DNA from 2 places in the Mycobacterium canetti CIPT 140010059 genome. Region 2 is predicted to be linked to the other one. Evidence: riboswitches for the same ligand, from Rfam matches in the RefSeq annotation. Region 2 holds a riboswitch; the other holds the start of a gene.
What was found. A riboswitch is a leader RNA that binds a small molecule or an ion and turns the genes downstream of it on or off. The one in region 2 is predicted to bind glycine.

Region 1 (18,146 bases), 2.0 Mb from region 2:
GAAGCCCACCTGGAGCACCCCAAGATGCCGCTAGTCCCGTTGATCGACGGCTGGGAAACGGTTGTGGAAATGGAAGCCGCGCTTGGCATTCCACCGGGCAACCTGGCGGCGACGCTGGACCGCTACAACGCCTACGCCGCGCGCGGCGCAGATCCCGATTTCCACAAGCAGCCGGAATTCCTTGCAGCACAAGACAACGGGCCGTGGGGGGCGTTCGACATGTCGCTGGGCAAGGCGATGTATGCCGGATTCACTCTGGGCGGGCTGGCCACGTCGGTGGACGGTCAAGTACTGCGCGACGACGGCGCGGTGGTGGCCGGCCTGTACGCGGTCGGGGCATGCGCGTCCAATATCGCCCAGGACGGCAAGGGATATGCCAGCGGGACCCAGCTGGGTGAGGGGTCGTTTTTCGGGCGTCGCGCCGGAGCGCATGCGGCGGCCGCGGTAGCCCAAGCGTGATAGTCACCTCACGTCGCGACTGTGAATCCTGGGACGCGACACGCCCTGAAAGCGTCGTGAGAGTCGCAGTCGCGCACACGGGTTACACCCGTACCGGTTCGTTTTCGACTGGGGCCAGCCGCCATTGGCCGCCACCGAGTAGTTCGAGCTGGTTTTCGTGCAGCCGCTCGAGGGCGGGGCGATGGCTGACGCTGACCACGATGCAGTCCGGCAGCTCGCTGCGCAGCAATTGGTAGAGCGCAAACTCCAGCCCGGTGTCCAGCGCCGAGGTACTTTCGTCGAGGAAGACCGCCTTGGGTTTGGTGAGCAGGATGCGAGCAAAGGCAACACGTTGCTGCTCACCGGGGGAGAGCACCTTGGCCCAGTCGCGTTCCTCGTCCAGCCGGTCACACAGTGGGGCCAGCGCCACCTTGGTCAGCGTGTCCCGCAGGGTGGCGTCGGGGATGGCGGCCGCAGAGTTGGGGTAGCACACCACGTCACGCAGCGTCCCCAGCGGCACATACGGCAACTGCGACAAGAACATCGTCTCGTTCTCGCCGCCCGGCCGGTGCAGGGTCCCCGATGCGTAGGGCCACAGTTCCGCCAGACTGCGCAGCAGCGTGGTCTTGCCGGCCCCAGAACGCCCGGTGATCACCAGCGAGCCTCCGCGGTCCAGCCGCACATCGAGCGGGTCGATCAACCGATCGCCGGCAGGCGTACGCACCTCGATGTCGTTGAGCTCGACGGACTCGTCGTCGCTCGGTCGGGTCAGGACCGCGGGCAGGGCGCGGCCTTTCTCGTTGGCGTCGACCAGCCCATGCAATCGGATGATTGCTGCGCGGAAGGACGCAAACGCGTCGTAGTTGTTGCGGAAGAACGACAACGAGTCGTGAATGTTGCCGAAGGAAGTCGCCGTCTGCCCGACATCGCCGAAGTCGATCTGCCCGGCGAATAATCGAGGCGCCTGGATGACCCACGGCAACGGAACAATTGTCTGGCTCACCGACAGATTCCATCCATTGAATGCGATGCTGCGCCGAACGTAGCGACGGTAATTGTCGATCACCGGCGTGAACCGCCGCTGTAGCTGGGTACCTTCCACCCGCTCGCCGCGGTAGAAACCCACCGCCTCGGCGGCGTCGCGTAGCCGAACCAGCGCGTAACGGAAAGCGGCATTGAGCTTTTCATTGCGGAAGCTGAGCCAGATCAGGGGCCGCCCGATGATGAACGAGATGACCGTGGCCACGAACACATAGACCAGCACGGTCCAGAACATTGCGCGCGGGATGGACACGCCGAAGATATTCAGGGTGCCCGAGAGATTCCACAGGATCGCTGTGAAAGAAATCACCGAAATGATCGACTGCACGGCCCCGAAAAGCAGCGTGCTGGCCGTCCCGTTGGAGGGAGCATTCGGAGTGCCGCCTGCCCCGGCGGTGAAGATATCGACGTCTTGCTGAATGCGCTGGTCGGGGTTGTCGATCGTTTCGTCGATGAACAGGTCTCGGTAGTAGGCCCTGCCGTCGAGCCAGTCTTGTGTGAGGTGGTGGGTTAGCCAGACCCTCCAGGCGATGATGAAGCGCTGCGTCAAGTAGATGTCGGCCATGACCCGGGTCACGTGCAGCACGGCCATCACGCTGAAAACCCCGATCGACATCCAAAATCCTCGCACACCTGAGCGTTTGACCGTGCCATCGCCAGAGGCGATGCCCTCGAAGGCCTTCTGCAAGGCCGTGTACATGTCGTTGCCTTGGTAGCTGAATAGCACATTCAGGCGCACTGCCAGCACTACCGAAAGCAACAACACGCCGAGCATCAGCCACACGCGAACGCTGTTGGGGCCAACGAAGTATGCGCGGGTGATCCGCCAGAACTGCCGGCCCCAGGGCGTCAAATACCTGAGCAGAACCAATATCGCGAGCACACAGATGGCACTGATCGTCCAGGCTTTGCCGACCCAATACACGGAATCCGGGAATGCTCTAGACCAATCGATGGACGGCTTAAACAATTTCGGGCCCAAGGTCGACGTCTCCTCACAAACAGAAATCCTTCGGGCGAAGGTACCCGAAGGTTGTCGATAGGCTGCCGATATGAGCACCGACACCGCCCCGGCCCAGACCATGCATGCTGGCCGGCTTATCGCGCGCCGACTTAAAGCCAGTGGTATCGACACGGTCTTCACGTTGTCGGGCGGCCACCTGTTTTCCATCTACGACGGCTGCCGTGAGGAGGGCATCCGCCTGATCGACACCCGCCACGAACAAACCGCCGCCTTTGCCGCCGAAGGCTGGTCGAAGGTGACCAGGGTGCCGGGCGTGGCCGCGCTCACCGCGGGGCCGGGGATCACCAACGGGATGAGCGCGATGGCGGCGGCCCAGCAGAACCAGTCACCACTGGTGGTGCTCGGCGGCCGGGCGCCGGCGCTGCGCTGGGGTATGGGTTCCCTGCAGGAGATCGATCACGTGCCGTTTGTGGCGCCGGTGGCCCGCTTCGCCGCTACAGCGCAGTCAGCCGAGAACGCGGGCCTGCTGGTCGATCAGGCGTTGCAGGCGGCGGTGAGTGCGCCGTCGGGTGTGGCATTCGTCGACTTCCCGATGGATCACGCGTTCTCCATGTCCTCAGACAATGGCCGCCCCGGCGCGCTCACCGAGCTACCGGCCGGTCCCACCCCAGCCGGCGACGCCCTGGACCGGGCGGTGGGCCTGCTTTCGACGGCCCAGCGTCCGGTCATCATGGCAGGTACCAACGTCTGGTGGGGCCATGCGGAGGCGGCATTGCTGCGTCTTGTCGAGGAACGGCACATTCCGGTGCTGATGAACGGGATGGCGCGCGGCGTGGTGCCCGCCGATCACCGGTTGGCCTTCTCACGGGCGCGGTCAAAAGCGCTGGGGGAGGCTGATGTCGCGCTGATCGTCGGTGTGCCGATGGATTTCCGTCTGGGCTTCGGTGGGGTATTCGGGTCGACAACGCAGCTCATCGTGGCAGACCGCGTCGAACCCGCACGCGAACATCCGCGACCAGTCGCGGCGGGGCTCTATGGGGATCTGACCGCCACCCTTTCGGCGCTGGCCGGATCTGGCGGCACCGACCACCAGGGCTGGATCGAGGAGCTCGCGACGGCCGAGACCATGGCGCGTGATCTCGAGAAGGCCGAGCTGGTCGATGACCGGATCCCATTGCATCCGATGCGGGTGTACGCCGAGCTGGCCGCGCTGCTGGAGCGGGATGCTCTAGTCGTTATCGATGCGGGCGATTTCGGGTCGTACGCCGGCCGGATGATCGACAGCTATCTGCCAGGCTGTTGGCTGGACAGCGGTCCGTTTGGCTGCCTGGGGTCGGGTCCCGGCTACGCCCTGGCTGCCAAACTGGCGCGGCCGCAGCGCCAGGTCGTGCTCTTGCAGGGCGACGGCGCGTTCGGGTTCAGCGGCATGGAATGGGACACGCTGGTTCGGCACAACGTGGCGGTCGTGTCAGTGATCGGCAACAACGGCATCTGGGGTTTGGAGAAGCACCCGATGGAAGCGTTGTACGGCTATTCGGTGGTGGCCGAACTGCGCCCGGGAACCCGCTACGACGAGGTGGTGCGCGCACTGGGCGGCCACGGCGAGCTGGTGTCGGTGCCCGCTGAACTTCGGCCGGCGCTGGAACGGGCCTTTGCCAGTGGCCTGCCCGCTGTGGTCAACGTGCTCACCGACCCAAGCGTGGCTTATCCACGCCGATCCAACCTGGCTTGACGTCCAGCCGGGCCGTGAACGTGCACGGTTGTACACGAATTGCGGCCTGTCGGTGTACAGACACGCACCCTCGCGGCCGGCCGGCATTCGCGTACCGTTGGTTTGTGCCCAAGACCACCCGCGCTCAACCCGGCCGGCTGAGCAGCCGATTCTGGCGATTGCTCGGCGCCAGCACCGAAAAGAACCGGAGCCGCTCCCTGGCGGATGTAACCGCTTCGGCAGAATACGACAAGGAAGCTGCCGATCTGTCCGACGAGAAGCTGCGTAAGGCGGCAGGCCTGCTCAACCTCGACGACCTCGCGGAGTCCGCCGATATCCCGCAGTTTCTCGCGATTGCCCGGGAAGCCGCCGAGCGGAGGACCGGGCTGCGACCATTTGATGTGCAGTTGCTTGGCGCGTTGCGCATGCTCGCCGGAGACGTGATCGAGATGGCCACCGGTGAGGGCAAAACCCTTGCCGGGGCGATCGCGGCCGCCGGTTATGCGCTGGCCGGCCGGCACGTGCACGTCGTGACGATTAACGATTACCTGGCCCGCCGCGATGCGGAGTGGATGGGCCCGCTGCTGGACGCGATGGGCCTGACGGTCGGCTGGATCACCGCGGACTCGACCCCTGACGAGCGCCGGACCGCATATGACCGTGATGTCACCTATGCCTCGGTCAACGAGATTGGCTTCGATGTACTGCGCGATCAGTTGGTGACTGATGTCAATGACCTGGTATCGCCCAATCCAGACGTGGCTCTCATCGACGAAGCCGACTCCGTGCTGGTCGACGAGGCGCTGGTGCCCCTGGTGCTGGCCGGAACCACACATCGTGAGACGCCGCGGCTGGAGATCATCCGGCTGGTCGCTGAGCTTGTTGGCGACAAGGACGCCGACGAGTACTTTGCCACCGATTCCGATAACCGCAATGTCCACTTGACCGAGCACGGGGCACGCAAAGTCGAGAAAGCGCTCGGTGGCATCGACCTGTACTCCGAGGAGCACGTCGGCACCACACTGACTGAGGTCAATGTCGCGCTGCACGCGCATGTGCTCCTGCAACGCGACGTGCACTACATCGTCCGCGACGACGCGGTGCACCTGATCAACGCGTCGCGTGGCCGTATCGCGCAACTGCAGCGCTGGCCGGACGGGTTGCAAGCTGCGGTCGAGGCCAAGGAAGGTATCGAGACCACGGAAACTGGGGAAGTGCTCGACACCATCACGGTGCAGGCCCTGATCAACCGGTATGCGACTGTGTGCGGAATGACGGGAACCGCGCTGGCCGCCGGTGAGCAGCTACGGCAGTTCTACCAGCTCGGTGTCTCACCGATACCACCGAACAAGCCAAACATCCGCGAGGACGAGGCCGACCGGGTCTACATCACCACTGCAGCCAAGAACGACGGGATCGTCGAGCACATCACCGAGGTGCACCAGAGGGGGCAGCCTGTGCTGGTCGGTACCCGCGACGTGGCCGAATCCGAGGAACTGCACGAACGCCTGGTGCGCCGCGGTGTGCCCGCCGTGGTGCTCAACGCGAAGAACGACGCCGAGGAGGCCCGGGTCATCGCCGAGGCCGGCAAATACGGCGCGGTCACGGTGTCAACTCAAATGGCCGGGCGCGGCACCGACATCAGGCTCGGCGGGTCCGACGAAGCTGACCACGACAGGGTCGCGGAATTGGGCGGCCTGCACGTGGTCGGCACTGGCCGTCACCACACCGAGCGGCTAGACAACCAGCTGCGCGGTCGGGCCGGGCGCCAGGGAGATCCCGGGTCGTCGGTGTTTTTCTCAAGCTGGGAAGACGATGTCGTTGCGGCCAACCTCGACCACAACAAGCTGCCGATGGCAACCGACGAAAATGGCCGGATTGTCAGCCCGAGGACGGGTAGTCTGCTCGACCATGCCCAGCGCGTTGCCGAGGGCCGGTTATTGGATGTGCACGCCAACACGTGGCGCTACAACCAGCTGATCGCCCAGCAGCGCGCCATCATCGTCGAACGGCGTAACACGTTGTTGCGCACCGTAACCGCGCGTGAGGAACTCGCCGAACTGGCGCCTAAGCGGTACGAGGAGCTGTCCGACAAAGTATCCGAGGAACGCCTCGAGACGATTTGTCGGCAGATCATGCTGTATCACCTCGACCGTGGCTGGGCCGATCACCTGGCGTATCTGGCCGACATCCGGGAGAGCATCCATCTACGCGCGCTGGGCCGGCAGAACCCACTCGACGAGTTTCACCGGATGGCTGTGGACGCGTTCGCGTCGCTGGCCGCCGACGCCATCGAGGCGGCTCAACAGACGTTCGAAACCGCGAACGTCCTTGACCACGAGCCGGGGCTGGACCTGTCCAAACCGGCCCGGCCGACGTCGACATGGACCTACATGGTCAATGACAACCCACTGTCCGGTGACACGCTTTCTGCCCTCAGTCTGCCCGGGGTGTTCCGCTGAGCTGCCCAGCGTAAGCGCCGAGCGTAACGCCACTGCGAAATTTCGGGCAGAAAATCGCAGTGGCGTTACGCTCGCGGCTAGGGGTGCCCCCACAGCCCGCCGTTTCGGCGCGCATCGTCGCCAGGCTAGATCCGATTGCCCGGCTCCTCAGCCCGCCGTTTCGGCGCGCATCGTCGCCAGGCTAAGGTCACGGCTCATGGAGCCGGTGCTCACGCAGAATCGGGTGCTGACTGTCCCCAACATGTTGAGCGTTATTCGCCTCGCGCTCATCCCAGCATTCGTCTACGTCGTGCTCAGCGCGCACGCCAATGGCTGGGGGGTAGCGATCCTGGTGTTCAGTGGCGTTTCGGACTGGGCTGATGGCAAGATTGCACGGCTACTAAACCAGTCATCGCGGCTGGGCGCGCTGCTGGACCCGGCCGTTGATCGCCTCTACATGGTCACTGTTCCTATCGTGTTTGGCCTGAGCGGCATCGTGCCGTGGTGGTTTGTCCTTACGTTGCTGACCCGCGATGCGCTGCTGGCTGGGACGCTGCCGCTGCTATGGAGCCGTGGACTGTCAGCGCTACCGGTGACCTACGTCGGTAAGGCAGCGACTTTCGGCTTCATGGTTGGCTTTCCGACCATTCTGTTGGGGCAATGCGATCCATTGTGGAGCCATGTGCTGCTGGCCTGTGGTTGGGCATTCTTGATCTGGGGTATGTATGCCTACTTGTGGGCCTTCGTGCTGTATGCAGTGCAGATGACGATGGTGGTGCGGCAGATGCCTAAGCTCAAGGGCAGGGCTCATCGGCCGGCGGCCCAGAACGCTGGTGAACGTGGCTGAGTCTGACCGGCTGCTCGGCGGCTACGACCCCAACGCCGGCTACAGCGCCCACGCAGGGGCGCAGCCACAACGCATCCCGGTTCCGTCGTTGCTGCGCGCGCTGCTATCAGAGCATCTGGATGCTGGATACGCGGCGGTTGCCGCCGAGCGCGAGCGTGCTGCGGCACCACGGTGTTGGCAAGCCCGCGCCGTCAGCTGGATGTGGCAGGCATTGGCCGCGACCCTAGTCGCCGCCGTGTTCGCTGCCGCGGTTGCGCAGGCGCGCTCGGTGGCACCCGGCGTGCGCGCCGCCCAACAGTTGCTCGTTGCGAGTGTGCGATCAACCCAGGCCGCCGCCACCACGTTGGCTCAACGGCGCAGCACACTCTCGGCGAAAGTCGACGACGTGCGGCGGATCGTACTCGCAGACGACGCCGAGGGACAGCGGCTGCTGGCCCGTCTCGACGTGCTTAGCCTGGCCGCGGCCAGCGCACCGGTTGTCGGGCCTGGTCTGACGGTGACCGTGACCGATCCCGGTGCGAGCCCTAATCTTTCCGACGTGTCCAAGCAGCGGGTTAGCGGTAGCCAGCAAATCATCCTCGACCGCGATTTGCAGCTCGTCGTCAACTCACTGTGGGAAAGTGGCGCCGAGGCCATCTCGATCGATGGCGTCCGGATCGGGCCGAACGTCACGATCCGGCAAGCCGGCGGAGCAATCTTGGTCGACAATAATCCCACGAGTAGTCCCTACACCATCTTGGCGGTCGGGCCGCCACATGCCATGCAGGACGTCTTCGATCGCAGCGCCGGGCTGTACCGCCTGCGGCTGCTGGAGACCTCCTACGGTGTCGGCGTCAGTGTGAACGTCGGCGACGGTCTGGCATTGCCTGCCGGTGCGACCCGGGATGTCAAGTTCGCCAAACAGATTGGGCCCTAGTGAGAGAAGTCCTGGTGAATAGGAAACCATGGGGAGCGATACGGCCTGGAGTCCGGCGCGCATGATCGGGATCGCGGCGCTCGCCGTTGGAATCGTGCTGGGTTTGGTTTTCCATCCCGGCGTGCCAGAGGTCATCCAGCCGTATCTGCCGATCGCGGTGGTCGCCGCGCTCGACGCGGTGTTCGGTGGCTTGCGCGCCTATCTCGAGCGGATCTTTGACCCGAAGGTCTTCGTGGTTTCGTTCGTGTTCAACGTTTTGGTGGCTGCCCTAATCGTCTATGTCGGTGACCAACTGGGCGTCGGCACACAGTTGTCCACCGCGATCATCGTCGTGCTGGGCATCCGCATCTTCGGCAACACCGCGGCCTTGCGGCGGCGGTTGTTCGGAGCGTGACGGAGATGAGATCACCGTGAGTGAGAATCGCCCAGAACCCGTGGCAGCCGAGACTTCCGCCGCCACAACTGCGCGTCACTCCCAAGCCGACGCGGGCGCTCACGACGCCGTGCGACGTGGTCGTCACGAACTACCAGCCGACCATCCGCGCTCCAAGGTCGGACCGCTGCGGCGGACAAGATTGACCGAAATACTGCGGGGTGGTCGCTCGCGTCTGGTGTTCGGGACGCTTGCGATCTTGTTGTGCTTGGTTCTGGGGGTTGCCATAGTCACTCAGGTCCGTCAGACCGACTCCGGTGATTCATTGGAAACAGCCCGTCCTGCAGACCTATTGGTGTTGTTGGATTCGTTGCGGCAACGTGAGGCCACGTTGAACGCCGAAGTGATCGACCTTCAGAACACGCTGAACGCGTTGCAGGCATCCGGCAACACCGATCAGGCAGCGTTAGAAAGCGCCCAGGCTAGATTGGCCGCGTTGTCCATCCTGGTCGGCGCCGTGGGTGCCACCGGGCCGGGCGTCATGATAACGATCGACGATCCGGGACCCGGAGTAGCGCCTGAGGTGATGATCGACGTGATCAACGAACTGCGTGCCGCTGGAGCCGAGGCGATCCAGATCAACGATGCACACCGGTCGGTACGGGTCGGGGTTGACACCTGGGTTGTCGGTGTGCCCGGCTCACTGACAGTCGACACCAAGGTCCTGTCCCCGCCGTATTCGATTCTGGCGATTGGTGATCCTCCAACGCTGGCCGCGGCGATGAACATTCCTGGTGGTGCACAGGACGGTGTCAAACGCGTCGGCGGGCGGATGGTTGTGCAGCAGGCCGACCGTGTGGACGTGACCGCCTTGCGGCAACCAAAACAGCACCAATACGCTCAGCCCGTCAAGTGAACTAGCCCAACTCCGAGCCGACCAGAATAGGATTACCGTGAGCGATATCCCGTCCGATCTGCACTACACCGCCGAACACGAGTGGATTCGCCGCAGTGGCGACGACACCGTCCGGGTGGGGATCACCGACTATGCACAGTCGGCGCTTGGCGACGTCGTTTTCGTTCAGTTACCCGCTATCGGCACCGCGGTCACCGCCGGCGAGACCTTCGGCGAAGTGGAATCGACGAAATCTGTGTCGGATCTCTATGCGCCCATTTCGGGTAAGGTGTCTGCGGTCAACAGCGATCTGGACGGCACTCCGCAATTGGTGAATTCCGACCCCTACGGAGCCGGCTGGCTGCTGGACATCCAGGTCGACAGCTCGGATGTCGCTGCCCTGGAGTCAGCTTTGACGACACTGCTCGACGCTGAGGCCTACCGCGGCACACTGACCGAGTGACGATTGCTAAGGTCCCTGCCAGCGTCACGTGGGAGGTCGCGGGTCTGCACGGATCCGGGCGGGGCAGGGCAATCGAGCCTGGGATCCGCTGGGGTGCGCACATCGCGGACCCGTGCGCGGTACGGTCGAGACAGCGGCACGAGAAAGTAGTAAGGGCGATAATAGGCGGTAAAGAGTAGCGGGAAGCCGGCCGAACGACTCGGTCAGACAACGCCACAGCGGCCAGTGAGGAGCAGCGGGTGACGGACATGAACCCGGATATTGAGAAGGACCAGACCTCCGATGAAGTCACGGTAGAGACGACCTCCGTCTTCCGCGCAGACTTCCTCAGCGAGCTGGACGCTCCTGCGCAAGCGGGTACGGAGAGCGCGGTCTCCGGGGTGGAAGGGCTCCCGCCGGGCTCGGCGTTGCTGGTAGTCAAACGAGGCCCCAACGCCGGGTCCCGGTTCCTACTCGACCAAGCCATCACGTCGGCTGGTCGGCATCCCGACAGCGACATATTTCTCGACGACGTGACCGTGAGCCGTCGCCATGCTGAATTCCGGTTGGAAAACAACGAATTCAATGTCGTCGATGTCGGGAGTCTCAACGGCACCTACGTCAACCGCGAGCCCGTGGATTCGGCGGTGCTGGCGAACGGCGACGAGGTCCAGATCGGCAAGTTCCGGTTGGTGTTCTTGACCGGACCCAAGCAAGGCGAGGATGACGGGAGTACCGGGGGCCCGTGAGCGCACCCGATAGCCCCGCGCTGGCCGGGATGTCGATCGGGGCGGTCCTCGACCTGCTACGACCGGATTTTCCTGATGTCACCATCTCCAAGATTCGATTCTTGGAGGCTGAGGGTCTGGTGACGCCCCGGCGGGCCTCATCGGGGTATCGGCGGTTCACCGCATACGACTGCGCACGGCTGCGATTCATTCTCACTGCCCAGAGGGACCATTACCTGCCGCTGAAGGTGATCAGGGCCCAGCTGGACGCCCAGCCCGACGGTGAGTTGCCACCATTCGGATCTCCTTACGTTCTACCGCGATTGGTGCCCGTAGCCGGCGACAGTGCTGGCGGCGTCGGGTCGGACACCGCGTCCGTGTCGCTCACGGGTATCCGGCTCAGTCGGGAAGACCTCCTGGAACGATCGGAAGTGGCCGACGAGCTACTGACGGCCCTGCTCAAAGCCGGTGTGATCACCACCGGGCCGGGCGGCTTCTTCGACGAACACGCCGTCGTGATCCTGCAATGCGCACGAGCGCTGGCCGAATACGGCGTCGAGCCGCGGCATCTACGCGCCTTCCGCTCCGCGGCCGACCGGCAGTCCGACCTGATTGCCCAGATTGCCGGCCCGCTCGTCAAGGCCGGCAAGGCCGGTGCCCGCGACCGGGCCGACGACTTGGCCCGTGAGGTGGCCGCGCTTGCCATAACTTTGCACACGTCGCTGATCAAGTCTGCGGTTCGCGACGTTCTTCACCGCTGAGGACTAGACTTCGTTCGACAGCTTGGTGTTCGACGTCACGGTAGAGACGTGGCGCCCACCGCGTCGTCGCACCGAGCGTGAGTCGGACACCGGTTGCATGTGCGGAGGGCAGACGCAGATGGGTGAAGTTCGTGTTGTCGGCATTCGCGTCGAGCAGCCGCAGAACCAGCCGGTGCTGTTATTGCGCGAGGCCAACGGTGATCGATACCTGCCGATCTGGATCGGCCAGTCGGAGGCTGCCGCTATCGCGCTGGAGCAGCAAGGCGTCGAGCCGCCACGTCCGCTGACCCATGATCTGATCAGGGATCTCATTGCTGCGCTGGGGCATTCGCTCAAAGAGGTGCGCATTGTAGACCTGCAGGAAGGAACTTTCTACGCTGATCTGATCTTCGACCGCAATATCAAGGTGTCCGCCCGTCCCTCGGACTCGGTGGCAATCGCATTGCGAGTGGGTGTTCCGATCTACGTCGAGGAGGCCGTACTAGCCCAGGCCGGTCTGCTGATTCCCGACGAAAGTGACGAGGAGGCCACCACCGCTGTTCGCGAGGACGAGGTGGAGAAATTCAAAGAGTTTCTCGACAGTGTGTCACCTGACGATTTCAAGGCCACCTAGCGCGGCGACGATGCGCGCCGGGACGGCGGGCTGAGGAGGCGCGCGATAAGGCCGAGCGCGGCGACGATGCGCGCCGGGACGGCGGGCTGAGGAGGCGCGCGATAAGGCCGAGCGCGGCGACGATGCGCGCCGGGACGGCGGGCTGAGGAGGCGCGCGATAAGGCCGAGCGCGGCGACGATGCGCGCCGGGACGGCGGGCTGAGGAGGCGCGCGATAAGGCCGAGCGCGGCGACGATGCGCGCCGCGACGGCGAGCATCCATTATTTGCCGGCCAGCAACGTCACGGCTGCGTCTCATCTCTGGCTGCAATTGTCGACACGCCTAGCGGTTAGTGCCTAATGCGCCCGGCGACCGCGATACTTTGATCACGACTTGATAGTTAACCGGGAGCATCGCGCCCATCGAACAGCGTATGCTCTCTAACACTCGGGCCCTAAGTAATGGCTGTCGGGGGAGCCAGTGACGCAGCTAGTGACAAGAGCGCGATCGGCGAGAGGAAGCACCTTGGGCGAGCAGCCACGTCAAGACCAGCTCGACTTTGCTGACCACACGGGCACTGCTGGTGATGGTAACGACGGCGCCGCTGCGGCCAGCGGACCCGTGCAGCCCGGCCTGTTCCCCGACGATTCCGTTCCTGACGAGTTGGTAGGTTATCGCGGACCGAGCGCCTGCCAGATCGCTGGGATCACCTACCGCCAGCTCGACTACTGGGCGCGCACATCGTTGGTTGTGCCGTCGATCCGTAGTGCGGCAGGATCCGGCAGCCAGCGGCTGTACTCGTTCAAGGACATCTTGGTTCTCAAGATCGTCAAACGGTTGCTCGACACCGGTATCTCGCTGCACAACATCCGGGTTGCAGTTGACCATCTGCGCCAGCGTGGCGTCCAGGATCTGGCCAACATCACCTTGTTCTCCGATGGGACCACCGTGTACGAGTGCACGTCGGCCGAGGAGGTCGTCGACCTCCTGCAGGGCGGCCAGGGTGTGTTCGGCATCGCCGTCTCGGGCGCGATGCGGGAGCTGACGGGTGTTATCGCCGACTTCCACGGTGAGCGCGCCGACGGCGGGGAGTCGATTGCTGCCCCCGAAGATGAACTGGCCTCCCGACGCAAGCATCGCGACCGCAAGATCGGCTAGCCGAGAGTTCCCCCGCGAACAGACACAGAATCGCACGCGGCAGGCTCCTCGGATGCGATTGTGTGTCTGCTCGGCAGTAGACTGGACAACGCATCGCTCTAGTGCGGGAGAGTTCTGTGGCTGCCAGCTACGGACGCCGAAGGAGCAATACCTCTCCGTCAACCTCTCAGGCACCCGGACCGCGCGAGACTACGATGCCTCTGGAAAGCGGTGGCGACCCCTGGCGGTCCTCACCCGCCGATGGGGAAAGGCGATTCACCTGACGGTGGACAGAGTCGCCGAATCTCTCAGGCGCCTGGCGTGCAGGTGAAGACAGAGGGAGAGGGCCGCTAGTCCTCTGCTTTGTCAGGAGTTCACCGTGTCCGACCATTCGACGTTCGCAGACCGGCACATCGGTCTGGACAGCCAGGCCGTCGCGACCATGCTCGCCGTGATCGGGGTGGATTCGCTCGATGACCTGGCAGTCAAGGCGGTCCCGGCGGGCATCCTAGACACACTCACCGACACCGGAGCCGCACCGGGTTTGGACAGTCTGCCACCGGCTGCCAGCGAAGCCGAGGCGCTGGCCGAGCTGCGAGCGCTGGCCGACGCTAACACCGTCGCCGTGTCGATGATCGGGCAAGGCTACTACGACACACACACCCCCCCGGTGCTGTTACGCAACATCATCGAGAACCCGGCCTGGTATACCGCCTACACGCCGTACCAGCCCGAGATTAGTCAGGGTCGGCTGGAAGCCTTGCTGAACTTCCAGACCCTGGTCACCGATCTGACCGGCCTCGAGATCGCGAACGCGTCGATGCTCGACGAGGGCACCGCGGCGGCCGAGGCCATGACTTTGATGCACCGCGCGGCCCGCGGGCCGGTGAAGAGGGTGGTCGTGGACGCCGACGTGTTCACCCAGACCGCGGCGGTGCTGGCCACCCGCGCCAAGCCGCTGGGTATCGAGATCGTCACGGCCGACCTGCGCGCCGGTCTGCCCGACGGCGAATTTTTCGGCGTCATCGCCCAGCTGCCCGGGGCCAGCGGCCGGATCACCGACTGGTCTGCCCTGGTGCAACAGGCCCACGACCGTGGCGCACTGGTGGCCGTCGGCGCCGACTTGTTGGCGCTGACGCTGATCGCGCCGCCCGGAGAGATCGGCGCTGACGTCGCCTTTGGCACCACACAACGGTTCGGAGTGCCGATGGGGTTTGGCGGCCCGCATGCCGGGTACCTTGCGGTGCACGCCAAGCATGCGCGTCAGCTGCCCGGCCGGCTGGTCGGTGTGTCCGTCGACAGTGACGGCACGCCGGCCTATCGGTTGGCGCTGCAGACTCGCGAGCAACACATCCGCCGCGACAAGGCCACCAGCAACATCTGCACCGCACAAGTGCTGTTGGCGGTGCTTGCCGCGATGTACGCGAGCTACCACGGCGCGGGCGGGCTGACCGCCATCGCACGCCGGGTGCATGCCCACGCCGAGGCTATCGCCGGTGCACTGGGCGATGCGTTGGTGCACGACAAGTACTTCGACACGGTGTTGGCCCGGGTGCCCGGTCGTGCCGACGAGGTGCTGGCCAGGGCCAAGGCCAACGGCATCAACCTGTGGCGTGTCGACGCCGACCATGTGTCGGTAGCTTGCGACGAAGCCACCACTGACGCCCACGTGGCGGTCGTTCTGGACGCGTTCGGTGTAGCGGCCGCCGCACCCGCCCATGCGGACATCGCAACGCGCACATCGGAGTTCCTGACGCATCCAGCGTTCACGCAATACCGCACCGAGACGTCGATGATGCGGTACTTGCGTGCGCTGGCGGATAAGGATATTGCCCTCGACCGCAGCATGATTCCGCTCGGCTCGTGCACGATGAAACTCAACGCCGCCGCCGAGATGGAGTCGATTACCTGGCCTGAATTCGGGCGTCAGCATCCATTTGCCCCGGCATCTGATACCGCTGGGCTGCGTCAACTTGTTGCCGACCTACAGAGTTGGCTGGTGCTGATCACCGGTTATGACGCGGTGTCGCTGCAACCTAACGCGGGCTCGCAAGGCGAGTATGCGGGCCTATTGGCGATCCACGAGTACCACGCCAGCCGGGGTGAACCGCATCGCGACATCTGCCTGATCCCGTCCAGCGCGCACGGCACCAATGCCGCGTCAGCCGCCTTGGCCGGCATGCGCGTGGTGGTGGTGGACTGCCACGACAACGGCGACGTCGACCTCGATGACCTGCGCGCTAAGGTCGGGGAGCATGCCGAGCGGTTGTCGGCGCTAATGATCACCTACCCGTCCACTCACGGCGTGTACGAACACGACATCGCCGAGATCTGCGCTGCCGTGCACGACGCGGGCGGCCAGGTATACGTCGACGGAGCCAACCTCAACGCCCTGGTCGGCCTGGCCCGGCCGGGCAAGTTCGGCGGTGACGTCAGTCACCTCAACCTACACAAGACATTCTGCATTCCGCACGGCGGCGGTGGCCCAGGCGTCGGCCCGGTGGCGGTGCGGGCGCACCTGGCACCGTTTCTGCCAGGTCACCCCTTCGCCCCCGAGCTGCCCAAGGGCTATCCGGTGTCGTCGGCACCATATGGGTCGGCTTCGATTCTTCCGATCACCTGGGCATACATCCGGATGATGGGGGCTGAGGGACTGCGGGCGGCATCGCTGACAGCGATCACGTCGGCTAACTACATTGCGCGCCGCCTTGACGAGTATTACCCGGTGCTGTACACCGGCGAGAACGGCATGGTCGCCCACGAGTGCATCCTGGACTTGCGCGGTATCACTAAGTTGACCGGTATCACCGTCGACGATGTCGCAAAACGGCTGGCAGACTATGGTTTTCACGCACCAACGATGAGTTTTCCGGTGGCCGGTACGCTCATGGTGGAGCCCACCGAGAGCGAGAGCCTGGCCGAAGTGGACGCCTTCTGCGAGGCCATGATCGGCATCCGCGCCGAGATCGACAAAGTCGGGGCCGGGGAGTGGCCTGTCGACGACAATCCGCTGCGCGGCGCACCGCACACCGCGCAGTGCCTGCTGGCGTCTGATTGGGACCACCCGTATACGCGGGAACAGGCCGCCTACCCGCTCGGCACCGCATTCCGACCCAAGGTTTGGCCCGCGGTACGTCGCATCGACGGCGCCTACGGGGATCGCAACCTGGTCTGCTCATGCCCGCCGGTAGAGGCTTTTGCCTAAACGCTCGTCGACCGGCCCCCGGTCGAGCTCGAGGCCCGGGTGCTACTGGGTGGGTAGCTGACGTGTCGGCTGCTATGGGTCGTTGTCGGGGTTGCGGAGTTTTCGGGGTGGCGGCAGGTGTTGGTGCGGGGTTGACCGTGGTCGGAGGTGGGGAGCTATTCGGTGTCGCCACCCGCGCTCCAACAATGCCAGCTGTTGCGGGGTGCTCAGCGACAGAGGTTCAGCCGAAGCGCTCAATGATCGCGGCGGCGATCCGGTCGGGGGCGTCCTCCTGGATGAAGTGTTTGGCGTTGGGCAGCTCCACCAGGACGTGGTCGGGAAATGTCGCACTCAGTCTGGGGATAATCGTTTTCGGCCTGAATGCGACATCCTTCATCCCCCAAATCAACAGGGTGGGCTTGGTACCCAGCGTGGCTGGCACCTCCCGGGCGAGCCGTGCCAGCAGGGGACGGGCGGCCAGGATCTGTTTGGGCATCTCGGCTACGCCTCGGCGTGCCGCGGCGTTGGGCTGCACCGCCCGGTAGTGCGCCATCACCGCGCTACTCGGCCGGTGCTCGGTTCCCGCGGGTATCAAGCGCTCGACAAAGAAGTTGCGCCGTAAGATCGCGTACTGCACTGGCGGGCTGGACATCACCCTGCTGAAGGCCTTCATCGCCAGCGTGTCCGCCGGCCAGAACCACGTGTTGCCCAACACGACGCCGCGGACCCGGTCGGCACGCTCGACAGCGACCGCCATGCTGATCGGGCCACCCCAGTCCTGACCCATGCTCAGGTAGCGATCCAGGCCCAGGTGATCGACGAATTCGCCGATCACCCGCGCGTGCTCGTCGATCTGGTACCCGAATCCCGAGGGACGCTCCGATAACCCGAAACCCAGATAATCCGGAGCCACACAACGGAAACGGTCCCGCAGTGCGACGATGATGTCCCGATACAGGAAACTCCACGTCGGGTTGCCGTGACACAACAGGATCGGCGGACCCGTGCCCTCGTCGACGTAGTGGATGCGTCCACGCGAGCTGTCGAACCAGCGCGACTCGAACGGGTACAGCTGCGGATCCGGCGTGAAATCGATGCTCATTACCCTCCTCCGATCGCGCTCATGATGGTATGCCCGAAGGGTGACATCACCGAGTGTCCGGGAGTGGCGTGACGGTGGCCGCTGGCTGCCGACGGCTGTCGGAAAGGTGTTCGTCCGGTCCGGGCCGGGCGACACGCCAACAATGCTCCTGCTGCATGGCTATCCGTCCAGTTCGTTCGACTTCCGGGCGGTGATTCCACACCTGACCGGCCAGGCTTGGGTAACGATGGATTTTCTGGGCTTTGGCTTGTCCGACAAGCCGCGCCCGCACCGGTACAGCCTGCTGGAGCAGGCCGACCTGGTGGAAACGGTGGTCGCCCACACCGTGACCGGCGCGGTCGTCGTGCTGGCCCACGACATGGGCACGTCGGTGACCACCGAGCTGCTAGCCCGTGATTTGGACGGCCGGTTGCCGTTCGATCTCCGACGTGCGGTGCTGAGCAACGGCAGTGTGATCTTGGAGCGGGCCAGCCTGCGTCCGATCCAGAAAGTACTGCGCAGCCCGCTTGGTCCGGTCGCTGCCCGGCTGGTCAGCCGCGGTGGCTTCACACGAGGGTTTGGCCGGATCTTCTCC
Region 2 (12,820 bases):
GCCGGCCATCAGCGGAACAACGGACAGCATCTTGGCGCTGGTGCCTAACTCCAGGATCGGGAACAGGTCGGTGAGGTAGTCGCGCAGGATGTTGCCGGTCGCGGCGATGGTGTCCAGTCCACGGACCAGGCGCTCGCAGGTGTAGCGCATGGATCGCACTTGCGACATGATCTGGATGTCCAGACCTTCGGTGTCGTGATCTTTCAGGTATGTCTTGACCTTCTTGATCAGCTCGTTCTCGTGCGGGCGGTACGGGTCCAGCCAGAACAGCACCGGCATCCCGGAGATGCGCGCGCGGGTGACAGCCAGCTTGACCCAGTCACGGATCGGTGCGTCCTTGACGATGCACATGCGCCAGATGTCGCCGGCTTCCACGTTCTCGGTCAGCAGCACCTCGCCGGTGGCGACATCGACGATGTTGGCGACGCCGTCCTCGGGAATCTCGAACGTCTTGTCGTGCGAGCCGTACTCCTCGGCCTGCTGGGCCATCAGACCCACATTGGGGACGGTGCCCATCGTCGTCGGATCGAACTGGCCATTTGTCTTGCAGAAGTTGATGATCTCCTGATAGATGCGCGAGAAGGTGGACTCCGGGTTGACCGCCTTGGTGTCCTTGAGCTTTCCGTCGGCGCCATACATCTTGCCGCCCGCGCGAATCATCGCGGGCATCGAGGCGTCCACGATCACATCGCTCGGCGAGTGGAAGTTGGAGATACCTCTGGCCGAATCGACCATCGCGAGCTCGGGGCGGTGTTCGTGGCAACGGTGTAGGTCCTCGATGATCTCGTCGCGTTGCGACGCCGGCAGCGACTCGATCTTGCTGTACAGATCGGACAAGCCATTGTTGACGTTGACGCCCAATTCGTCGAACAGCTCCTGGTGCTTGGCGAAGGCGTCCTTGTAGAAGATCCTGACCGCGTGGCCGAAGACGATGGGGTGGCTGACCTTCATCATGGTCGCCTTGACGTGCAAGGAGAACATCACGCCGGTCTCGAACGCATCCTGCATCTGCTCTTCGTAGAAGTCGCACAGCGCTTTCTTGCTCATGAACATGCTGTCGATGACGTCGCCGTCATCCAGCGGCACCTCGGGCTTGAGCACGATCGTCTTGCCGCTCTTGGCCAGCAGTTCCATCCTCACGTTGCGCGCGCGGTTCAGTGTCATCGACTTCTCGCCGGCGTAGAAGTCACCGTGCCGCATGTGCGCTACGTGGGTGCGTGAGGCCATCGACCACTCGCCCATGCTGTGCGGGTGCTTGCGCGCGTACTCCTTCACCGCCTTGGGCGCCCGACGGTCCGAATTGCCTTGGCGCAGTACCGGGTTCACCGCGCTGCCCAGGCATCTGGCGTAGCGCTCTTTGATGGCCTTCTCCTGGTCAGTCTTCGGGTCCGCCGGGTAGTCTGGGACCGCGTAACCCTTGTCTTGCAGTTCCTTGATGGCGGCTACCAGCTGTGGCACCGAGGCGCTGATGTTCGGCAGCTTGATGATGTTGGTGTCGGGTAGCTGAGTCAGCCGGCCCAGTTCGGCGAGGTTATCCGGTACCCGCTGCTCCTCGGTCAGGTAATCGGGGAATTCCGCCAGGATGCGTGCCGCTACAGAGATGTCGCTGGCCTCGATCTTGATGCCCGCCGGTTCGGCAAAGGCACGCACAATCGGCAGAAAGGCGTAGGTCGCCAGCAGCGGCGCCTCGTCGGTCAGCGTGTAAATGATGGTCGGCTGTTCGGCGCTCATGGTGTTCTCCCGGCGTCACTGTCGGTCAGATGCTGAATCACTCCGCGTTGTAGCGGCGGTTACCAGTATCGCGGATTGCGCCGCACATGATTCGGGCGGTGTTCTGCGCGACGACGATCACTTTCTGTTTGCCCGAAGGCCGTCGAGGGCGACGTCGGTCACCTTTGCGGCCAACTCAGCGTTGTAGCTCTGCATCGCTTGGCAGCCGACTAGGAGCGTCTTGACCTCAAGCACGTCTACGTCCGGCCGTACGGTGCCGGCGCGCTGGGCGGCGCGCAACAGGTCGGTGAGCAGGTCCAAGAAATCTGCCTCGGCTTCCGGGGCCGCGCTGCTGATTTCAATCCCGACGCCGGCCAGCGCCTCGACCAGGCCGCGATCGGTGGCGCCCCACTGCAATACCATCGACCGCAGGAATGCAAACAGCGCGTCGCCGGGATGCTTGGATTTGAGCAGGGCATGTCCCTTGTCGATGATGCGGTGCATCCGGTCGGCGATCACCGCCTGAAACAGCGCCTCCTTGGTCGGGAAATGCCGGTATACCGTGCCTGCGCCGACTCCGGCGCGCCGAGCGATCTCGTCAACGGGCACCGATAGACCGTCGGCCGCAAAGGTTTGGTAGGCAACCTCCAATACGCGTGCCCGGTTACGGGCCGCGTCGGCACGCACCCGCCGGTCAGTAGGAGCCAAGTCGTACCTCCGAAAGCCTTGACAAAGCGGGGCGCGCGTTCCGTATAGTTCGGCTAAGCGGAGCGCTCGCCCCGCTTAGTCAAAGCATAGCGAGGAGCCCTCATGACCAAATGGACTGCCGCCGACATTCCCGACCAGACCGGCCGGACCGCCGTCATCACGGGGGCCAACACCGGACTTGGATTCGAGACCGCCGCAGCGCTTGCCGCCCATGGTGCACACGTGGTGCTGGCTGTGCGCAACCTCGACAAGGGCAAGCAGGCGGCGGCACGCATCACCGAGGCCACCCCCGGCGCCGAAGTAGAGCTTCAGGAGCTTGACCTGACCTCGCTGGCGTCGGTGCGCGCCGCCGCGGCACAGCTGAAGTCTGACCACCAGCGCATCGACCTGCTGATCAACAACGCCGGGGTGATGTATACACCCCGACAGACCACAGCAGACGGCTTCGAGATGCAGTTCGGCACCAACCACTTGGGCCATTTCGCGTTGACCGGCCTGTTGATTGATCGACTGCTGCCCGTCGCCGGTTCACGAGTGGTCACCATCAGCAGCGTCGGCCATCGCATCCGTGCCGCAATCCATTTCGACGACCTCCAGTGGGAACGCCGGTACAGGCGGGTCGCCGCCTACGGCCAAGCCAAGCTCGCCAACCTGCTGTTCACTTATGAACTTCAGCGTCGGTTAGCACCGGGCGGAACCACCATCGCGGTCGCGTCGCACCCGGGAGTGTCCAACACCGAACTGGTCCGCAACATGCCACGGCCGCTCGTCGCGGTGGCGGCCATACTGGCGCCGCTGATGCAAGACGCCGAACTGGGGGCCCTGCCGACATTGCGTGCCGCCACCGATCCCGCGGTGCGCGGCGGCCAGTACTTCGGACCCGATGGCTTCGGTGAAATACGGGGCTACCCGAAGGTGGTGGCCTCCAGCGCCCAGTCTCACGACGAGCAGCTGCAGCGCCGCCTGTGGGCTGTGTCCGAAGAGCTCACCGGGGTCGTCTATCCCGTCGGATGAGCCGGACTCAACGGCAACGGTTGGTCAACACTCGACGATGTTGACTGCGACGTTGATGGCGAGCCCGCCGGCCGAGGTTTCCTTGTACTTGGTGTGCATGTCCGCGCCGGTGGCGCGCATGGTGTCGATGACCTGGTCGAGGGTGACGCGATGGATGCCGTCGCCGCGCAATGCCATCCGTGCGGCGTTGATGGCCTTGCCGGCGGAAATCGCGTTGCGTTCGATGCAGGGGATCTGCACCAGCCCGGCGATGGGGTCACAGGTCAGGCCGAGGCTGTGTTCCATGGCGATCTCGGCGGCGTTTTCCACTTGTCGCGGTGTGCCGCCGAGGATTTCAGCCAATCCGGCGGCGGCCATGGCGGCCGCGGAGCCGACCTCGCCCTGACAGCCGACCTCGGCTCCGGAGATCGATGCTCGCTCCTTGAACAACGATCCGATGGCTCCAGCAGTGAGCAGGAATCGCACGGTGACATCGTCGGGGTCCCCCGCGCCGGCCGACGTGTAGTGGATTGCGTAGTGCAGGACCGCCGGCACGATGCCGGCGGCACCGTTGGTCGGGGCGGTGACGACGCGCCCACCGGAGGCGTTCTCCTCGTTGACTGCCAGCGCGACCAGGTTGACCCAGTCCTCAGCGAATTCCGGCTTGCGAGTGGGGTCTTCGGCGTTCAAGCGGTCATACCACACCTTCGCTCGCCGGCGCACCCGGAGGCCGCCAGGAAGCAACCCTTCGCGAGCGATGCTCCGCTGTTCGCACTCAACCATGACGTCGCGCAGGTGCAGCAGCGCGGCGCGTACCTCGTTCTCGGTGCGGCAACATGTTTCGTTGCGCAGCGCCGCTTCGCTAATTGACACGTCGAGGCGGTCACAGATGTCCAGCAGTTCTTGGGCCGACACGTAGGGAAGGGCAACTGAGCATGGATGTTGGCCGCTGTTGCCGCTGGTCTGTTCCGTGACGATGAACCCTCCGCCCACCGAAAAATAAGTCTCGGTGGCCAAGACGCGGCCGTGTGGGCCCGCGGCAGTGAACGTCATTCCGTTGGGATGCGTTGGCAGAACGATGTCGGGATGCAGGTCGATATCACGCTCGGTCAGCGGGACCGGAATGACACCGCCGATTCGCGTCACGCCGGACGCTGCGATCTCGGCGAGCCGGCGTTCCTTGTGTTCGGTGGTAATCGTTTCTGGCTGGCAGCCTTCCAGCCCCAGCAATATCGCCGACATGGTGCCATGACCGGCTCCGGTGGCCGCGAGCGAGCCGAACAGATCCACTCGCATCGCCTCGAGGTCATCCAGGTGGCCCCGGCGGCGCAGCGCAACTACGAACTGGTTTGCCGCGCGCATCGGTCCCACGGTGTGGGAACTGGACGGCCCGATGCCGATGGTGAACAGGTCGAAGACGCTGATGGTCATGTCCGGTGCAGTTCCGGGTAGAGCGGATAGCGTGCGGCCAGCCGCTGGACCTGGGCGCGCAGCGGACCCAGCTGGTCGTCGTTGGTGGCCGTCAGTGCCGCCGCGATGAGGTCTGCCACGGCGCGGAAGTCGTTGTGGGAGAAGCCGCGTGCGGCCAGCGCCGGGGTGCCGATTCGCAGGCCCGAGGTGATCATCGGGGGACGAGGGTCGAAGGGTACCGCGTTGCGGTTGACGGTGATGTCCACGGCGGCCAACCGGTCTTCGGCTTGCTGGCCGTCGAGTTCGGCGTCGCGCAGGTCGACTAGGACGAGGTGCACATCGGTGCCGCCGGTTAGCACCGCGATGCCACGTTCGGCGACGTCGGGCTGGGTCAACCGGTCGGCAAGGATGCGCGCGCCGTCGAGGCAACGTTGTTGGCGCTGCGCGAATTCAGGTTGTGCTGCCATCTTGAATGCGGTGGCCTTGGCTGCGATGACATGCTCGAGCGGCCCGCCCTGCTGCCCAGGGAAGACCGCGGAATTGATCTTCTTGGCGATGGCCGGGTCATTGCACAAGATGATGCCGCCGCGGGGCCCGCCGAGCGTCTTGTGAGTGGTGGAGGTGACGACGTGGGCGTGCGGCACCGGGCTGGGGTGCACGCCAGCGGCGACCAGGCCGGCGAAATGCGCCATATCCACCATGAGCACGGCGTCGACTTCGTCGGCGATGGCGCGGAAGCGGGCGAAATCCAGCTGGCGTGGGTACGCCGACCAGCCGGCGATGATCATTTTGGGCCGGTGTGTGCGCGCTGCCTCGGCGACGGCATCCATGTCGACCAGGTAGTCCTCTTTGGACACCTCGTAGGCGGTGGCGTGGTAGAGCTTGCCGGAAAAGTTGATCCGCATCCCGTGGGTCAGGTGACCGCCATGAGCCAGCGACAACCCCAGGATGGTGTCGCCGGGGTTTAGCAGCGCATGCATGGTGGCGGCGTTGGCGGTGGCCCCCGAATGTGGTTGCACGTTGGCGTATTCGGCGCCAAAGAGCGCTTTGACGCGGTCGATAGCCAACTGCTCGACACCGTCGACGAATTCACAGCCACCGTAGTAGCGCCGGCCCGGGTAGCCTTCGGCGTACTTGTTGGTCAAGACCGAACCTTGGGCCTGCATCACGGCCAGCGGTGCATAGTTCTCCGAAGCGATCATCTCCAAGCCGGATTCTTGACGGCGCAGCTCGCCGTCGATCAGGGCGGCGATGTCCGGGTCGAAGGCGGTCAGGGAGTCGTTGAGGGTGTTCATCAGCTCAGTCCGGTCTGTTCGGCGTACTCGGGGGCGGTCAAGGGTGTTCCCGGAGCAATCGGCTGCCCGGCCAAATGGGCATCCGGCGGCCGCGACATCGTTTCGGCCACGGCGAGGTCGCCAACAGTTCGATCGTGCGGTTCAGACAAGGGCCAACTCCGGTTTCGACGAGCCCGGATCGCGCCGGGCTGGTTGCGCCCTCCCCGCTCTGTCCTGAAACCTGAGAGTCTGCGGCGTCGCATCATGGCGCCGCTCTACACCTTCGGTCAGGCACGGTCGGTGCGACCGTCCCTGTCTCCAGAGTTGCCTCGGCGGTGTGGTGCTTGGGCCTGAGAGATTCTCGGGGAGGAGATTGCTCCTACGGCGCCTCGACATGGAGGTTCTCCCACATCGCGTCAGCGGCTGTTCGATTGTGACGGAAAGCAACATACACACCACGCATGTGTTTTGTCACCCTGCGGTCGGTGGTAGTCGGACGGCCCAATCAGACAGCGCGGGTCATATCACGCGTTGGTGCACAGTTGGGTGTTTATCCACAGGGGTGCGTTTGTCGGCGGCTGGCGGGGCGTGGCGGCGATAGCATTCGAATATGAGTTCGATCACGGTGTCGGTGGACCCGGTGGACCCGGTGGACCCGGTGGACCCGGTGGACCCGGTGGACGCCGTGGTCGCCGCGGGATCAGACGGGCTCACTGTGGCCCGCATCGAGTCCGAGATCGGGGCCTTGGAGTTCCTGAACGAACTGCGCACTGAACTCAAGAGTGGACAGTTTCGACCTCAACCGGTGCGGGAACGCAAGATCCCCAAACCGGGCGGGTTGGGCAAGGTACGGCGGCTGGGGATTCCCACAGTGGCCGACCGGGTCGTTCAGGCGGCGTTGAAACTGGTGCTAGAACCCATCTTTGAGACCGACTTCGAGCCGGTCTCCTACGGGTTTCGGCCCGCGCGACGCGCGCACGACACGATCGCTGAGATTCACTTGTTCGGCACCCAGGAGTATCGCTGGGTGCTCGACGCTGATATCAAGGCGTGCTTTGACCGCATCGACCACGCGGACCTGATGGACCGGGTGCGTCACCGGATCAAAGACAAGCGGGTGTTGCGGCTGGTGAACTGGCAGCGCATTCGGCATCGCTGGAATTGGACCGACGTCCGCCGCTGGCTCACCGACCCCACCGGGCGGTGGCACCCCATCAGCGCGGACGGGATCACCCTGTTTAACCCCGCCGCGGTGCCCATTCGGCGATACCGCTATCGGGGCAACACGATCCCCACTCCCTGGACTCAGGCTGTCTGAACCACCCCATCGGCAGATTCCGTGAAGAGCCAGATACGGTGAAAGTCGCACGTCCGGTTCGAAGGGCGGCCACGGGAAACGGACCCGCAGCAACGCGGGCACCGCACCCATGGTCGACCCAACTGCCACGCACCCGGTGACCGGTGCGAAGTCCACCATATCGACCAGTGGGCAACCGGCGGCTCAACCGATATCGACAAACTCACCTTCACCTGCACACCCAACCACAAGCTAGTCGGGAAAGGCTGGCAGACAAGGAAACGGTCCGACGGCCAAACGGCATGGATCCCGCCACCCCACCTCGACCGCGGTGCCCGCACCAACGACTACCACCACCCCGAACGCCTCTTCGACCACTAGCGGGCCGCGCCCTGACCACAAAACGTCAAGACCAGGCCCCACAAGTGCGCCACGTTGGTAGCGTCTGGGAATGCTCTTCGCGGCCCTGCGTGACATGCAATGGAGAAAGCGCCGCCTGGTCATCACGATCATCAGCACCGGGCTGATCTTCGGGATGACGCTTGTTTTGACCGGACTCGCGAACGGCTTCCGGGTGGAGGCCCGGCACACCGTCGATTCCATGGGTGTCGATGTATTCGTCGTCAGATCCGGCGCTGCTGGACCTTTTCTGGGTTCAATACCGTTTCCCGATGTTGACCTGGCCCGAGTGGCCGCTGAACCCGGTGTCATGGCCGCGGCCCCGTTGGGCAGCGTGGGGACGATCATGAAAGAAGGCACGTCGACGCGAAACGTCACGGTCTTCGGCGCGCCCGAGCACGGACCTGGCATGCCACGGGTCTCAGAGGGTCGGTCACCGTCGAAACCGGACGAAGTCGCGGCATCGAGCACGATGGGCCGACACCTCGGTGACACTGTCGAGGTCGGCGCGCGCAGATTGCGGGTCGTCGGCATTGTGCCGAATTCCACCGCGCTGGCCAAGATCCCCAATGTCTTCCTCACGACCGAGGGCTTACAGAAATTGGCGTACAACGGGCAGCCGAATATCACGTCCATCGGGATCATAGGTATGCCCCGACAGCTGCCGGAGGGTTACCAGACTTTCGATCGGGTGGGCGCTGTCAATGATTTGGTGCGCCCATTGAAGGTCGCAGTGAATTCGATCTCGATCGTGGCTGTTTTGCTGTGGATTGTGGCGGTGCTGATCGTCGGCTCGGTGGTGTACCTTTCGGCTCTTGAGCGGCTACGTGACTTCGCGGTGTTCAAGGCGATTGGCACGCCAACGCGCTCGATTATGGCCGGGCTCGCATTACAGGCGCTGGTCATTGCGTTGCTTGCGGCGGTGGTGGGCGTCGTCCTGGCGCAGGTGTTGGCACCACTGTTTCCGATGATTGTCGCGGTACCCGTCGGTGCTTACCTGGCGCTACCGGTGGCCGCGATCGTCATCGGTCTGTTCGCTAGTGTTGCCGGATTGAAGCGCGTGGTGACGGTCGATCCCGCGCAGGCGTTCGGAGGTCCCTAGCGGTGGGCGATCTCAGCATTCAGAACCTCGTCGTTGAGTACTACAGCGGTGGATACGCGCTTAGGCCGATCAACGGTTTGAACCTCGACGTGGCAGCCGGGTCGTTGGTGATGCTGCTCGGACCCAGCGGCTGCGGCAAGACGACACTGCTTTCCTGTCTGGGCGGCATTCTGCGCCCGAAGTCTGGGGCGATCAAGTTCGACGAAGTCGACATCACGACGCTACAAGGCGCCGAGCTGGCGAACTACCGGCGTAACAAGGTCGGCATCGTGTTCCAGGCGTTCAATCTGGTGCCCAGCCTGACCGCTGTCGAGAACGTGATGGTGCCGTTACGCTCGGCCGGGATGTCACGCAGGGCGTCGCGTAGGCGTGCCGAAGAACTGCTGGCGCGCGTCAATCTCGCGGAACGAATGAATCATCGACCCGGTGATCTGAGCGGAGGTCAGCAGCAACGAGTCGCGGTGGCACGCGCGATTGCGCTGGATCCGCCACTGATCCTCGCTGACGAACCGACCGCACACCTGGATTTCATCCAGGTGGAGGAGGTGCTGCGGTTGATCCGCGAACTGGCCGATGGCGAGCGTGTGGTCGTGGTCGCAACCCACGACAGCAGGATGTTGCCGATGGCCGATCGCGTCGTTGAGCTGACACCCGATTTCGCGGAGACAAATCGGCCACCTGAAACCGTGCATCTTCAGGCCGGCGAGGTGCTGTTCGAGCAGAGCACGATGGGCGACCTGATCTACGTGGTGTCGGAGGGCGAGTTTGAGATTGTGCACGAATTGGCCGACGGCGGTGAGGAATTGGTCAAGGTTGCCGGGCCGGGGGATTACTTCGGCGAGATAGGCGTGCTGTTTCACCTGCCGCGCTCGGCGACCGTGCGTGCCCGCAGCGACGCGACGGCCGTCGGCTATACCGTGCAGGCGTTTCGTGAGCGGCTCGGCGTGGGGGGTCTGCGCGATCTGATCGAGCATCGTGCGCTTGCCAACGACTAACCCGGCTTGGCCGGAACTAGCCACTGCCGGGGCAGCGGTGGCGGTTCACACCGCGTGCGCGTTTGGAGGTCCCTGAGCGATGGGCGATCTGAGCATTAGCCAGGTGTCGGCGCGTCCGGGACGGATCGGGATTCGCGCTAGGCAAATGTTCGACGGATACCGGTTTCAGCGTGGTCCCGTGCTGGTCGTGGTCGAGGATGGTCGGATCAGCGCGGTCGATTTTGCTGGCTCCGCCTGCCCCGATATGAACCTGGTTGATCTGGGTGAATCGACTTTGTTGCCGGGTCTGGTGGATGCGCATGCGCATTTGTGCTGGGACCCCGACGGTAGGCCAGAGGATTTGGCCGGCGACCCCCATGCGGTGCTGGTGGGACGGGCGCGACGGCACGCCGCGGCCGCGTTGCGCTCCGGGATCACCACGATTCGCGATCTCGGCGACCGTGACTATGCGGCCTTGGCGCTGCGGGAGGAGTATCGGCAGAAAACGACGGTGGGGCCGGAACTGGTGGTTTCTGGGCCACCATTGACTCGCAGCGGCGGGCATTGCTGGTTCCTCGGCGGCGTGGCCGATAGCGTCGAGGAGCTGGTTGATGCGGTGCAGGAGCGGGCCGCGCGGGGAGCGGATTGGATCAAGGTGATGGCCACGGGCGGATTCGTTACCACAGCATCCGATCCGTGGCAGCCGCAGTACGGCAGCGGCCAACTGGCCGCGGTGGTGGCGGCCGCCGAGCAGGTAGGTCTACCGGTGACCGCACATGCACATGCCACCGCAGGGATCGCCGCGGCGGTCGCCGCGGGTGTTGACGGCATCGAGCACTGCACGTTCTTGAGCGAAGGCAGCGCCGCCGCCAGCCCGGATGTTGTTGAAGCGATTGTTGCCCAAGGTGTGTGGTGCGGTATGACGATTCCCCGGGTGTATCCGGAGATGCCGGAGAACCTTGTCGCGGTTGTGCAGGATGGATGGCGAAACATCCGCCGGCTCATCGACGCCGGTGCGCGTGTCGCCCTGTCCACCGACGCTGGAGTCGCCCCGGGCAGACGCCATGACGTGCTCCCCGACGATTTGGTGTATCTGTCTCGACACGGGTTCACCAGCACAGAGGTGCTGACCGGCGCCACCGCAGCGGCCGCTGCCAGCTGTGGGCTCGGCCACCGCAAGGGTCGCATCGCGCCGGGCTACGACGCTGATCTGCTGGCTGTTGCGGCAGGTGTGGACCATGACCCCGCCGGACTCTGCGACGTCAAAGCCGTCTGGCGCAGCGGAACCCAGGTACCGCTACAAGCATCCGCTGTGGGCTACAACACCCCGTCATAACCCCGTCATAAAATGCAGGACAGCATCTTCAATCTGTTGACCGAGGAACAGCTTCGGGGTCGCAACACGCTCAAGTGGAACTATTTCGGGCCCGATGTAGTGCCACTGTGGCTGGCGGAGATGGACTTTCCCACCGCACCGGCTGTGCTCGACGGGGTGCGGGCGTGCGTCGACAACGAGGAGTTCGGCTACCCGCCGTTGGGCGAGGACAGCCTGCCGAGGGCGACGGCCGATTGGTGCCGACAACGCTACGGTTGGTGCCCCCGACCGGACTGGGTCCGCGTCGTGCCGGATGTCCTGAAGGGGATGGAAGTCGTCGTCGAATTCCTTACCCGGCCGGAGAGTCCGGTCGCGTTGCCGGTTCCGGCTTACATGCCGTTTTTCGACGTCCTGCACGTCACCGGCCGCCAACGAGTGGAAGTCCCAATGGTGCAGCAAGACTCGGGACGCTACCTGCTGGACCTGGACGCTCTGCAGGCCGCGTTCGTCCGCGGTGCCGGATCGGTGATTATCTGCAATCCGAATAACCCACTGGGTACGGCGTTCACCGAAGCCGAGCTACGTGCGATCGTGGATATCGCGGCCCGCCACGGCGCCCGGGTGATCGCGGATGAGATCTGGGCACCGGTGGTCTACGGATCGCGCCATGTCGCCGCCGCTTCGGTGTCGGAGGCGGCGGCTGAAGTCGTGGTCACGTTGGTGTCGGCGTCCAAAGGCTGGAACTTGCCGGGTCTGATGTGCGCTCAGGTGATCCTGTCTAACCGCCGTGACGCCCACGACTGGGACCGGATCAACATGTTGCACCGCATGGGCGCATCAACGGTCGGTATCCGCGCGAACATCGCCGCCTACCATCATGGCGAATCTTGGTTGGACGAGCTGCTCCCTTATCTGCGGGCGAACCGTGATCATCTGGCACGGGCGCTGCCGGAGTTAGCTCCCGGGGTAGAGGTCAACGCTCCGGACGGTACCTACCTGTCGTGGGTGGATTTCCGTGCGCTGGCTCTGCCGTCTGAACCGGCGGAATACCTGCTCTCGAAGGCGAAGGTGGCGCTGTCGCCTGGCATTCCGTTCGGCGCCGCGGTGGGCTCGGGATTTGCGCGGCTGAACTTCGCCACCACCCGCGCAATACTGGATCGGGCGATCGAGGCTATCGCGGCCGCCCTGCGCGACATCATCGATTAAGCCAACCAGTAGATTCACAACGCTGCGGCGTGTTGGGTCAGGCTGAAGAAGATGTAGGCGAGGCAGATCAGGAAGTTCAGTGCGACGAGAACCAAACCCAGACAGATTAGTGAATGCGTGGCTCGGCGTTGTAGGCGGTGGAATTTCGCGACGCGCTTCTCATGGTTCAGCTGGGTCACGATCAGTGCGAACTTGACGTCGGTCCATTCTTCGTCGGCGGCGGGAGCGCCCAACAGCATTTCCTGAAGGCGCTTCGGCGGGGCTTCGACGCCGACCCGCGCGAAGTGCTGGCTCAGCCGCCGGGCTTGCCTGCGGCCAAGAATCTGACCCCGCACCGGTGGCTGATGCGAGAGCTTCCTTCGTTCGTCCCCCCAGTGGTTGGACGGGGTCGTCACAGCGGGCATTCTAAGTCCCGCGGGCCACAAAAGGCAG

Region 1: another riboswitch for glycine. It lies ahead of gcvP (aminomethyl-transferring glycine dehydrogenase); the one in region 2 lies ahead of glyA (serine hydroxymethyltransferase).

Annotation. Positions count from the first base shown of each region.
Region 1 covers NC_015848.1:2,100,653-2,118,798, forward strand. The annotation lists gene MCAN_RS09580 (FAD-binding protein) at 1-459, shown strand, start outside; gene bacA (vitamin B12 ABC transporter ATP-binding protein BacA) at 542-2,461, opposite strand; gene MCAN_RS09590 (acetolactate synthase) at 2,532-4,175, shown strand; gene secA2 (accessory Sec system translocase SecA2) at 4,280-6,616, shown strand; gene MCAN_RS09600 (CDP-alcohol phosphatidyltransferase family protein) at 6,813-7,442, shown strand; gene MCAN_RS09605 (DUF881 domain-containing protein) at 7,435-8,358, shown strand; gene MCAN_RS09610 (small basic family protein) at 8,387-8,752, shown strand; gene MCAN_RS09615 (DUF881 domain-containing protein) at 8,769-9,647, shown strand; gene gcvH (glycine cleavage system protein GcvH) at 9,685-10,089, shown strand; gene garA (glycogen accumulation regulator GarA) at 10,329-10,817, shown strand; gene ftsR (transcriptional regulator FtsR) at 10,814-11,557, shown strand; gene MCAN_RS09635 (bifunctional nuclease family protein) at 11,676-12,170, shown strand; gene MCAN_RS09640 (MerR family transcriptional regulator) at 12,675-13,307, shown strand; glycine riboswitch at 13,402-13,499, shown strand; glycine riboswitch at 13,500-13,633, shown strand; gene gcvP (aminomethyl-transferring glycine dehydrogenase) at 13,666-16,491, shown strand; gene MCAN_RS09655 (haloalkane dehalogenase) at 16,712-17,572, opposite strand; gene MCAN_RS09660 (alpha/beta fold hydrolase) at 17,613-18,146, shown strand, end outside.
Region 2 covers NC_015848.1:74,842-87,661, forward strand. The annotation lists gene MCAN_RS00375 (NADP-dependent isocitrate dehydrogenase) at 1-1,731, opposite strand, end outside; gene MCAN_RS00380 (TetR/AcrR family transcriptional regulator) at 1,849-2,418, opposite strand; gene MCAN_RS00385 (SDR family NAD(P)-dependent oxidoreductase) at 2,521-3,432, shown strand; gene MCAN_RS00390 (L-serine ammonia-lyase) at 3,457-4,842, opposite strand; gene glyA (serine hydroxymethyltransferase) at 4,839-6,116, opposite strand; glycine riboswitch at 6,424-6,514, opposite strand; gene MCAN_RS00400 (reverse transcriptase domain-containing protein) at 6,706-7,413, shown strand; partial or broken gene MCAN_RS22250 (HNH endonuclease) at 7,501-7,773, shown strand; gene MCAN_RS00405 (ABC transporter permease) at 7,844-8,893, shown strand; gene MCAN_RS00410 (ABC transporter ATP-binding protein) at 8,896-9,888, shown strand; gene MCAN_RS00415 (metal-dependent hydrolase family protein) at 9,968-11,203, shown strand; gene MCAN_RS00420 (MalY/PatB family protein) at 11,216-12,388, shown strand; gene MCAN_RS00425 (hypothetical protein) at 12,403-12,783, opposite strand.